Regions from separate parts of the Micromonospora sp. LHW51205 genome, predicted to be linked through region 2. Evidence: riboswitches for the same ligand, from Rfam matches in the RefSeq annotation. Region 2 holds a riboswitch; each other region holds the start of a gene.

Region 1 (2,182 bases), on a different contig from region 2:
GCCCGCCGGCTGGCCGGGGCCGCCCCGCTGGCCGCCCCGCGCACCCCGCGCACCCCGGCGGAGTACGCGGCCCGGGAGCGCTGGCTGCACCACGCCGCCATGACGGCGCACTGGCGCGGCGACCTGTCCGCCCGGCAACTCGCCGACGTGCTGGCGCGCCGCAACGGGTGGGACCCGCGCCGGCACCCGGCCGAGCAGGAGATCGTGCTGGCCCGGGCCGTACGGGACCGGCGCCGGACCGGCTGGGAGAGCGCCGCCGAGCGGGAGCGGCAGGCGTGGCGGGACGCCGAACTGGCCGCCGAGGCCGCCCGTACGCTCGCCGCCGAGGCGTACGCGGCCACCCTGGCGGTGCGGCCCGCCCCGGTGTCCCGCGGCGTGGCGACGATCCCCCTGCCGGTCGGCGCGTCCGTCCGCAACGCCCGCTGGCGTCCGGCCCGGGTCGGCTGAGGCGACCGAATTGTTACCCGGAATGTAGTGAGCCGGCTCACCCCCGGCGCCGAAACGGGCGTGGAGCGCAGAACAGGCCAATGAGCCGCGCCATTGCCGGTCAGGCGCTCGCCGTCTGTCCCCTTTTCGCCTCCCGGGCGCCGTCACCACCGCTTGTCCCATTGAGTGAAGTGAGTAACCGGCTGTTCCGAAATCCGTTACCGGGGATCATGTTTACGCAGGTGGGAGCGCTTGGCAGGGGCAGTACCCGCCGGTAGTGTCGGCGCGTCCGGTGCGGTAACCGATCGCAGAAGGCGACGCCGCGCCGACCCGCCTAATCGTGTCATCACGAACCGGGGAACCATGAGCACCATCGGGGTGAATCCGCGGCCACTGCCGCGGTAGGGCGTACTTCCCGCCCGAATCCGTCAGCTAACCCGGTCGGCGGCCACGGAAGGAGTCCCATCCTCGTGCCCACCCCTCGATCGTCCCCCCGCCTCCACGGCTCCGCGGTACCCGCGCTCGCCTGACGCGACCGGCAAACCGCCCCTGGGCGCCCGGCATCGCGGGCGTACCCGTTCCCCCGGCCCATCCGGCCTGCCAGCACGTGTGAACCCCTCCACGTGCCGGGCCGGCGTGTGCCGATCACGCCCCCCGTGGAGGATTTCGTGAAGCACCACCTGAAGCGTCAGCTGCGGCGGATCGCCACCGAACGCCCGTACCAGATCATCGCCGGATCGGCCGCGGCGCTCGTGCTGGCCGCCGGCGCCGGCACCGCCCTCGCCGCCGGTGAGGACGCCCCGGTCCAGCAGGAGAACACCGCCTCGGTCGCCGAACTCGGCGCACGGCTCGGCGAGCCCGCCAGCCGCAGCGAGGCGCGTATCGGCGTCCCGCCGGCGTCGCCGAGCGCCGAGCCCAGCAAGTCGCCCAGCGCCTCCCCGTCGGCGAAGAAGGCCGCGGCGGACCCGGACGTCACCAAGGCCGCGCCGAAGCCGCCGTCGAGCAAGACGCTGGACTACGACTACCAGGCGCAGATCAACTACTACTACTGCGGCCCGGCCGCCGTGCGCAACGCGCTCAGCGCCACCGGCATCGAGCGCAGCCAGGACGCCCTCGCCGGCCCGCTCGGCACCACCGAGATGGGCACCAACTCGGCCGAGGACACCACGCGCGTGCTCAACCAGCAGGTCAAGGGCAACCCGTACCGGACCCGGATGATTCCCGGCTCGGCCAGCCCGGCCCAGATGGACCGGCTCCAGGCCGACGTGGTCGAGGCGATCAGCAACGGCCGGGGGGTCGTCGCGAACGTCGCCGGCACCGCCACCGACACCAACGGCGGCTGGCACTCGTTCCCCGGCGGCCACTACGTCGCGGTGATCGGCTACAAGGACGACGGCCGGACCGTCCGGATCGCCGACTCGGCCGACCCGTCGCTGCCGTCGTACTGGCTCACCACGATCGACCTGGCGCACTGGATCGCCAGCCGCGGCTACTCCGCCTGACCGCCCCGCACCCTGCGAAGGCCGGCACCCCGTCCCGGGGCGCCGGCCTTCCCCGTCCCCGCCCGCCCCTCGCCCGCCGCCCTCTCGGCGCGCCGATCTTGGACTTGTGGCGCCTGGTATGCCCGGCTCGCCCCGCTATGGGAGGCACCACAACTCCAAGATCGGCGGCGAGGGCGAGGGCGGGCGGTTTGGGCGGGGCGGGTTCGGTCTCGCGTGTCCGGGGCGGGCGGTGGCAGACTGCGCCAATGGGCGAT
Region 2 (2,182 bases):
ACGACAGCAGCGCCGCGCCGCCGCGGATGTTCGCGGCCGGGTCGGTGCGCAGCGTCCCCGCGTCCAGCCCGGTGAGCGCGGCGGCCGCGTCGAGCGTCTGGAGCGAGGCGCTCGGCAGCGGCGTCTCCCGCGTCGGCGCGGCGGCGGTGGCCGGGTCGAGCTTCAGCGGCCGGGAGTCGTCGCCGCGCGGGTCCTCGTCCTCGTCGACGTGGGCGCTGCCCGGCGTGGCGAGGATGTGCGCGGCGTCGGTCAGGTGCATCGGGCCGTAGCCGCCGCTGGTGCTGGGCTGACCCGGGTGGGTGTCCCAGCGGGACTCCAGATAGGAGACACCGAGCAGCACGTTCTGGGGCACGCCGTACTCGGCCGCGGCGGCGGCGTATTGTTGTTGCCGGTCGCTCGCGGGCGCGGACGTGTCCGGCGCGGCGGTAACCGGGCCGGTGGTCGCCAGCGCGGTGGCCGTGGCCACGGCGGCGGCGAGCAGTATCCGTCTGCCCGACGGCGGGGCGGAGAGATGCATCGAACCTCCTGGACAGGGATGGGGGTCACTGCGTTTCCACCCTCACTCCGCACACCCGCGATGGTCAATACCTTTCCAGTAAGTAATCAGTCGTGAAAGAAAATTTCACCTCCGTGCGCGGTGTGGCGCTGGATCGCGTACGGAGTGTCACGGCGCTGGAAGTTGCGGATCGATAACGGTGGTCCCTACTCTGGTGAATCGTCGGCCGCACGTCTCACCGTCCAACCCGGTCGGTGACGGTCCGACACCGCCGAGTCGCCTCCGGGCGAGCCGGGGAACCAGGTACCTGGGGTGAATCCGCAGCGCTGCTGCGGTAGGGCGGCTCCCTTCCCGCCCGAATCCGTCAGCTAACCCGGTAGGCGGTACGGAAGAAGGAGTACGGACGCCCGGTGGCACTCCATGCCCCGCGGCCGTCGTCGAACCGGTCGGTCGACCGGTCCAGCGCCGCGCCGCGTTCCCGCTGGTCCCGCTTCACCACCGCCCTCGCCGCACTGGTCGGCACCGCCGTCGTACTGACCGGCGGCGCCACTGCGGCACACGCCGAACCCTCGGTCGCCGAGATCGAGGCCCAGATCGACCGCGACTGGAACAAGCTCGAACCGGTCATCGAGCAGGTCAACGACGTACGCGAGCAGCTCGCCGCGCGGCGCAGGCAGGCCGACGCGCTCGGCCGCCAGATCGCACCCCTCCAGGCGCGGGTGGACGCCGCGCTCGGTCAGGTGGGCGGCCTCGCCGCCGACGCCTACAAGGCCGACAACCTCTCCACGGTCAACGCGCTGCTCGGCAGCCGCTCACCCGGTGACCTGGTCGACGGCCTGGAGCTGCTCGACCGCTTCGCGCACCGCCAGCACGAGCAGGTGCGCTCGGTCGCCGCGCTGCGCGACGAGCTGGCGGCGAAGAAGAAGCCGCTGGACGAGATGATCGCCGGCCTGGCGCGCACCGAGGCCCAGCTCGCGGCGAAGAAGAAGCAGATCGACGCCGAGATCGCCAAGCTGGAGAAGCTGCGGCTCAAGGTGTACGGCAAGGGCGGCGGCGGCCCGCTGCGCCCGGCGCCCTGCCCGGCCGGCTATCCCGGCGGCCCGGCCGGTGCGGCGGTGAAGTTCGCCTGCGCCCAGATCGGCAAGATCTACGTCTGGGGCGCCGCCGGCCCGGACCACTTCGACTGCTCGGGCCTCACCATGGCGGCCTGGGCCAAGGGCGGCGTCTCGCTGCCGCACAGCGCACGCCAGCAGCACGGCGTGACGAAGCGCATCAGCCGGGCCGAGCTGCGCGCCGGCGACCTCGTCTTCTACTACAGCGACCTGCACCACGTGGCGATGTACGTGGGCGACGGCTGGGTGGTGCACGCCTCCCAGTCCGGCAAGCCCATCACGATGAAGCGGGTCGACGACGGCGACATCAACAGCTACGGCCGCGTGTAAGGAAGGGCCCCCTCTTAACGCCTCCGGTAGAGGAGGGGGCCCTTCTTAACAACTGCGGGCGGCGTCAGCGCGTCGGCCAGGTGCGCCAGCTCTGCCAGGACCGGCTCGGCGTCGGGCCGCGCTGCCCCTGGTAACGCGAGCCGTAGACGGCCGAGCCGTACGGGTGCTCGGCCGGCGAGGAGAGCCGGAAGATGCAGAGCTGGCCGATCTTCATGCCGGGCCAGAGCGTGATCGGCAGGTTCGC
Region 3 (2,182 bases), on a different contig from region 2:
GACTCGTCCCAGGGGCGGCGCGCGCTCAGACGTACCCCCGGGTCGGGGGTGGGGGTGACCGCCAGCGTGGCCGCGCCGCCGGTGGCGGCTGTGTCGTCGGCGACCGCGCGGGCCCCGCTGCCGGGCGCGGTGCGCTCGGCGGCGACGAGTTCGCGGACCGCCGGCGCGACCTCCTGGGCGAAGATCTGGATCGCGCGCGGCTCGTCGCTGCCGAGGATGAACGTGGTGATGCCGTGCTCCAGCGTGAGCCCGGCCAGCTCCTCCACCCACTGCTCCGGCGGCCCGGCCAGGAAGCCGGCCGACGAGCGCGCGAACGTGCCGGTCACGTTGAGCATGCGGCGGATCTCGGCCGGGTCGCGCCCGGCGGCCTGCGCGCCCTCGTCCACGAGCGCGTTCAGGGCGGGCAGCTCGTCGGGGCCCTTGGGCAGGTAGGACAGGGAGGGCAGCCAGCCGTCCGCGGCGCGGCCGACCAGGCGCAGCATGCGCGGCTTGTACGCGCCGACCCAGATGCCCACCCGATGCGCGGGCGCCGGACCGCGCTTGGCGCCGACCACCCGGTAGTGCTCGCCGTCGACGCGGATCATGCCGCGGCGGTCGGTGTCCCAGACCTCGCGGATCACCCGGATCGCCTCGTCCAGGGCCTCGACCGCCGCGCCGGGGGACAGGCGCCGCCCGCCCGTCGCCTCGATCGCGTCCCAGAACGCACCCGCGCCGAGTCCCATCTCGACCCGGCCGCCGGTGAGCAGGTCCAGGCTGGCCACGCTGCGGGCCAGCACCACCGGCTGGCGCAGCGGCAGGTTGAGCACGTTGCCGGCCAGGCGGATGCGCTCGGTGACGGCGGCCACGTAGGACATCAGCGTCCAGGTGTCCAGGAACCCCGGCTGGTACGGGTGGTCCTGGAACGTGACCAGGTCCAGCCCGACCTGTTCGCAGAGCGTGGCCAGCGCCACCACCTGGTCGGGCTGCCCGGCGGCGGGCGTGATGAAGCCGCCGAAGGTGAGCTCGTGTCCGTGATCGGTCATCCGTCCCGCCCCTCCCGTGATCTTGCTCGGCCCTGCCACGGTAGCTCCACAGGTGGTAGCCCGGCCGGGTGAACACCATCACAAGAAGTGGACGATCGTCGCAAACCGTCCTTAGCGTCGGTTTCGTTCGCATTCGCGGGCACCGCGGGCCGGAAACGCCAAATCCCGCCGCCGGCCCCGGTAACCGAACCTCGTGCGGGAGCGGGGGAACCACACGTTCCACGGTGCATCGTCACCTCGGGGTGAAGCCGCCACCGGCGGCCGGGCTCCTCGGCCCGAACCCGACAGCTCACCTCGTCGGCGTGGAGGAATCCACATGGCAACTGCATACTCGGCCCGAAGCCGCCGTACCGCTCTCGGAGCGGTCCTGGCCGGCGCCGCCGTCGGCGCCGCGAGCCTGTTCGGCCCGGCCGCACCGGCCAGCGCGGGCGTCAACTGGGACGCGGTCGCGCGCTGCGAGTCCGGCGGCAACTGGAAGATCAACACCGGCAACGGCTACTACGGCGGGCTCCAGTTCTCCCGCGCCACCTGGAACGGCTACGGCGGCCAGAAGTACGCCGCCCGCGCCGACCTGGCCAGCCGGTCCGAGCAGATCGCCGTCGCGGAGAAGGTGTTGCGCGGCCAGGGCATCGGCGCGTGGCCGGTCTGCGGCAAGAAGGGCGGCTCGGCGAACGCCGCGGCGACCCGGTCCGAGCGGGCGGCCCCGAAGAAGGCCACCTCGAAGAAGTTCGCCCCGAAGCGGGCCGCCACGCGTAAGGCCGCGCCGGAGCGGGCCGCGACGACTGCGGCGCCGCAGCCGTCGGCCGGGACGTACGTGGTCCGGCGCGGGGACACGCTGTCGGAGATCGCCGTGGCGCAGCGCGTCGACGGTGGCTGGCGTGCCCTGCACGAGCGCAACCGGGCAGTGGTCGGCGACGACCCCGGCCTGATCTTCCCCGGTCAGCGGCTGCGTCTGCGCTGATCTGGTCCGGACGCCCGGCCGGTTCGACCCGGCCGGGCGTCCGGCCGCCCGCGACACGCCGCGCCGCCGGTGTCCGGCCTGCTCGCGGCGCCGGACGCCACCCGTGACGGCCGCTGACCGCGATTCGTCGGAGCCGGTTGCTAGGGTCACGATGATCGGCTCAGACGTGAAGAAAGCGCGGAAATGACCAACGATCCGT
Region 4 (2,182 bases), on a different contig from region 2:
TGCACGTGGTTGGTGTGGTCGCTGGACGGGTCTCCGTTGCCGCCGCTGTACGACTTCCACCCGCTGCTGGGCAGCCAGATCTGCTTGAACCAGATCACGTAGAGCACGGCGAGCGGGTCGGCGTTGCGCACGAAGTACGCGGCCAGGTTGTTGCCGTACGTCCGGTCACCGCCGCTGGCCACGCCGCCGAAGCCGTTCTTCTGGGCGGCGAAGTCGCAGGCCCGCCCCTTCGGGTGCTCACCCGAGCCGCTGGGCCGGTGGCACGAGACGTACCTGGTGAAACCGGCCGCCTTGGCCTGCTGCAGCGCGTGCAGCGTCCGCGGGGTGATGCAGCCGTTGGCCGGGGTCGGGTCGTTGACGCTGCACGACTCCGACGGCCACGAGCCGTCCGAGTTGCGTGGCGCGGGCTTCGCGTTCTTGCTTGAGGTGCCCTGGACGCTGCTGCCGCCGCCGCTGCTGTTGTTGCGTGCGGAACGTTCGTTGGCCACTTCGAGCGCGCGCTCGGCCTGCTCCTTGCGCTTGCCCATCACCTCGACCTGCTTGCGTTGCTCGCGGATCTCGGTGTCGAGCGCGGCCCGGGTGCGGGTGGCCTCGTCCCGGGTGGTGATCAGCTCGCGCACCGTGCGGTCCTCGTGCGCGGCGACCTGTTCCAGCGTGGCGGCCCGGTCCATGAAGCCCGCCGGGCTGCTGCTGTCGAGCAGCGCCGCGGCGGTGCCGAGGCGGCCCGCGCGGTACGCCACCCCGGCGATCTCACCGACCTTGGCGTCACGTACGGCCAGCTCGGCGCCGACCTTCGCGAGCTGGTCGTTGAGCTGCTTCTGGCGGTTCACCGACCGGTTCAGCGCGGCCTTCGCCTCCAGCCAGCCCTTGCTGGCCGCGTCGAGTTGGGCGCGCAGCTCGGGCGTGCCGCCCTCGTCGTCGCCGGGCGCGGCGGCGAGCAGGGCGGTCCGGGGCGCCGCCGAGGCGGGGGAGGCCGGAACGGTCGCGACGCCGACAGTCAGCGTCGCGACGAGCAGGGCCGCCAACCGGGCGGCCGTCCGTCGTACAGGTGCCACTGGGGGCATTCACATGTCCTTCCGTCAACCGCCGACCGGGTTAGCTGACGGGTTCGGGACGGAAGATCCCTACCGCTGACGCGGATGCACCCCACGTACGTGGTTCCCCGGCTCGCCCCTTCGGGCGATTAGGCGACGGCCACCCCACCTGCGCCGGTGACGCCGGTGGCTGCGGCCGCGACCGAGCCTACCGGCGCGGCCCGGGCGTGGCTCCGTTGCGCAGTGCCGCATGGTGGGGCAAAACCGACATAAGTGTACAGCAGTCACGGTGATTTAAGTCTGCCCTAATCACCACTCGGTCTTTCCGCACACTCCGGCTGACGCTCCGGGTTCGACCTGCAACGTGGCGTGATCGATGGAGAAGTCCTCGTGCAGCGCCGTCCGCGCGGCGGCCAGCACCCCGGCCGGGTCCACGCCCGGGTCGGTGGTCAGGTGCGCCGAGGCCACCTCCATGCCCGAGGTGAGCGTCCAGACGTGCAGGTCGTGCACCTCGGCCACGCCGGGGACCGCGGCCAGCCGGTCGTGCACGGCGGTCACCTGGAGGTGCTCCGGCGCCGCCTGCACCAGGATGCGCACCGCGGCCCGGCCGAGCCGCCAGGTGCGCGGCAGGATGAACAGGCCGATCCCGACGGCGACCAGTGGGTCCGCCCACCACCAGTCGGTCACCGCGATGACCAGCGCCGCGGCGATCACGCCGAGCGAGCCGAGCAGGTCGCCGAGCACCTCCAGGTACGCGCCGCGCAGGTTGATGCTCTCCTTCGCCCCGGCGCGCAGCAGCGCGAAGGCGACGATGTTGGCGAGCAGGCCGAGCACCGCCACCACGAGCATCGGGCCGGCCAGCACCTCCGGCGGCTCGCCGAAGCGGCGTACCGCCTCGATCAGGACGTAGACCGCGACGGCGCCGAGCAGCACGGCGTTGGCGAGGGCGGCGAGCACCTCCAGCCGGTAGAGGCCGAACGTGCGCTGCGGGTCGGTGCCGGCGCGCCGGGTGGCGGTGATCGCCGCGAGGGCCATGCCGATGCCGAGCACGTCGGTGAACATGTGCCCGGCGTCGGAGAGCAGGGCGAGCGAGCCGGTGGTGAAGGCGGCCACCGCCTCGACCACCATCAGGACGGCGAGCAGCGCGA

Evidence for each region. Region 2 has a riboswitch for cyclic di-AMP ahead of DQE82_RS07735 (NlpC/P60 family protein). Riboswitches for the same ligand answer to the same signal wherever they lie in the genome.
Region 1: another riboswitch for cyclic di-AMP. It lies ahead of DQE82_RS17440 (C39 family peptidase); the one in region 2 lies ahead of DQE82_RS07735 (NlpC/P60 family protein).
Region 3: another riboswitch for cyclic di-AMP. It lies ahead of DQE82_RS12695 (transglycosylase family protein); the one in region 2 lies ahead of DQE82_RS07735 (NlpC/P60 family protein).
Region 4: another riboswitch for cyclic di-AMP. It lies ahead of DQE82_RS11325 (hypothetical protein); the one in region 2 lies ahead of DQE82_RS07735 (NlpC/P60 family protein).

The regions. Positions count from the first base shown of each region.
Region 1 is NZ_QMEZ01000004.1:317,764-319,945, reverse strand. It holds gene DQE82_RS17445 (hypothetical protein) at 1-447, shown strand, start outside; cyclic di-AMP (ydaO/yuaA leader) riboswitch at 748-888, shown strand; gene DQE82_RS17440 (C39 family peptidase) at 1,095-1,928, shown strand; gene DQE82_RS17435 (alpha/beta fold hydrolase) at 2,174-2,182, shown strand, end outside.
Region 2 is NZ_QMEZ01000001.1:1,622,292-1,624,473, reverse strand. It holds gene DQE82_RS07740 (N-acetylmuramoyl-L-alanine amidase) at 1-517, opposite strand, end outside; cyclic di-AMP (ydaO/yuaA leader) riboswitch at 756-893, shown strand; gene DQE82_RS07735 (NlpC/P60 family protein) at 907-1,938, shown strand; gene dcd (dCTP deaminase) at 2,003-2,182, opposite strand, start outside.
Region 3 is NZ_QMEZ01000003.1:83,627-85,808, reverse strand. It holds gene DQE82_RS12700 (LLM class flavin-dependent oxidoreductase) at 1-1,022, opposite strand, end outside; cyclic di-AMP (ydaO/yuaA leader) riboswitch at 1,195-1,340, shown strand; gene DQE82_RS12695 (transglycosylase family protein) at 1,339-1,983, shown strand; gene DQE82_RS12690 (YbaB/EbfC family nucleoid-associated protein) at 2,167-2,182, shown strand, end outside.
Region 4 is NZ_QMEZ01000002.1:725,742-727,923, reverse strand. It holds gene DQE82_RS11325 (hypothetical protein) at 1-1,064, opposite strand, end outside; cyclic di-AMP (ydaO/yuaA leader) riboswitch at 1,069-1,200, opposite strand; gene DQE82_RS11320 (cation diffusion facilitator family transporter) at 1,344-2,182, opposite strand, start outside.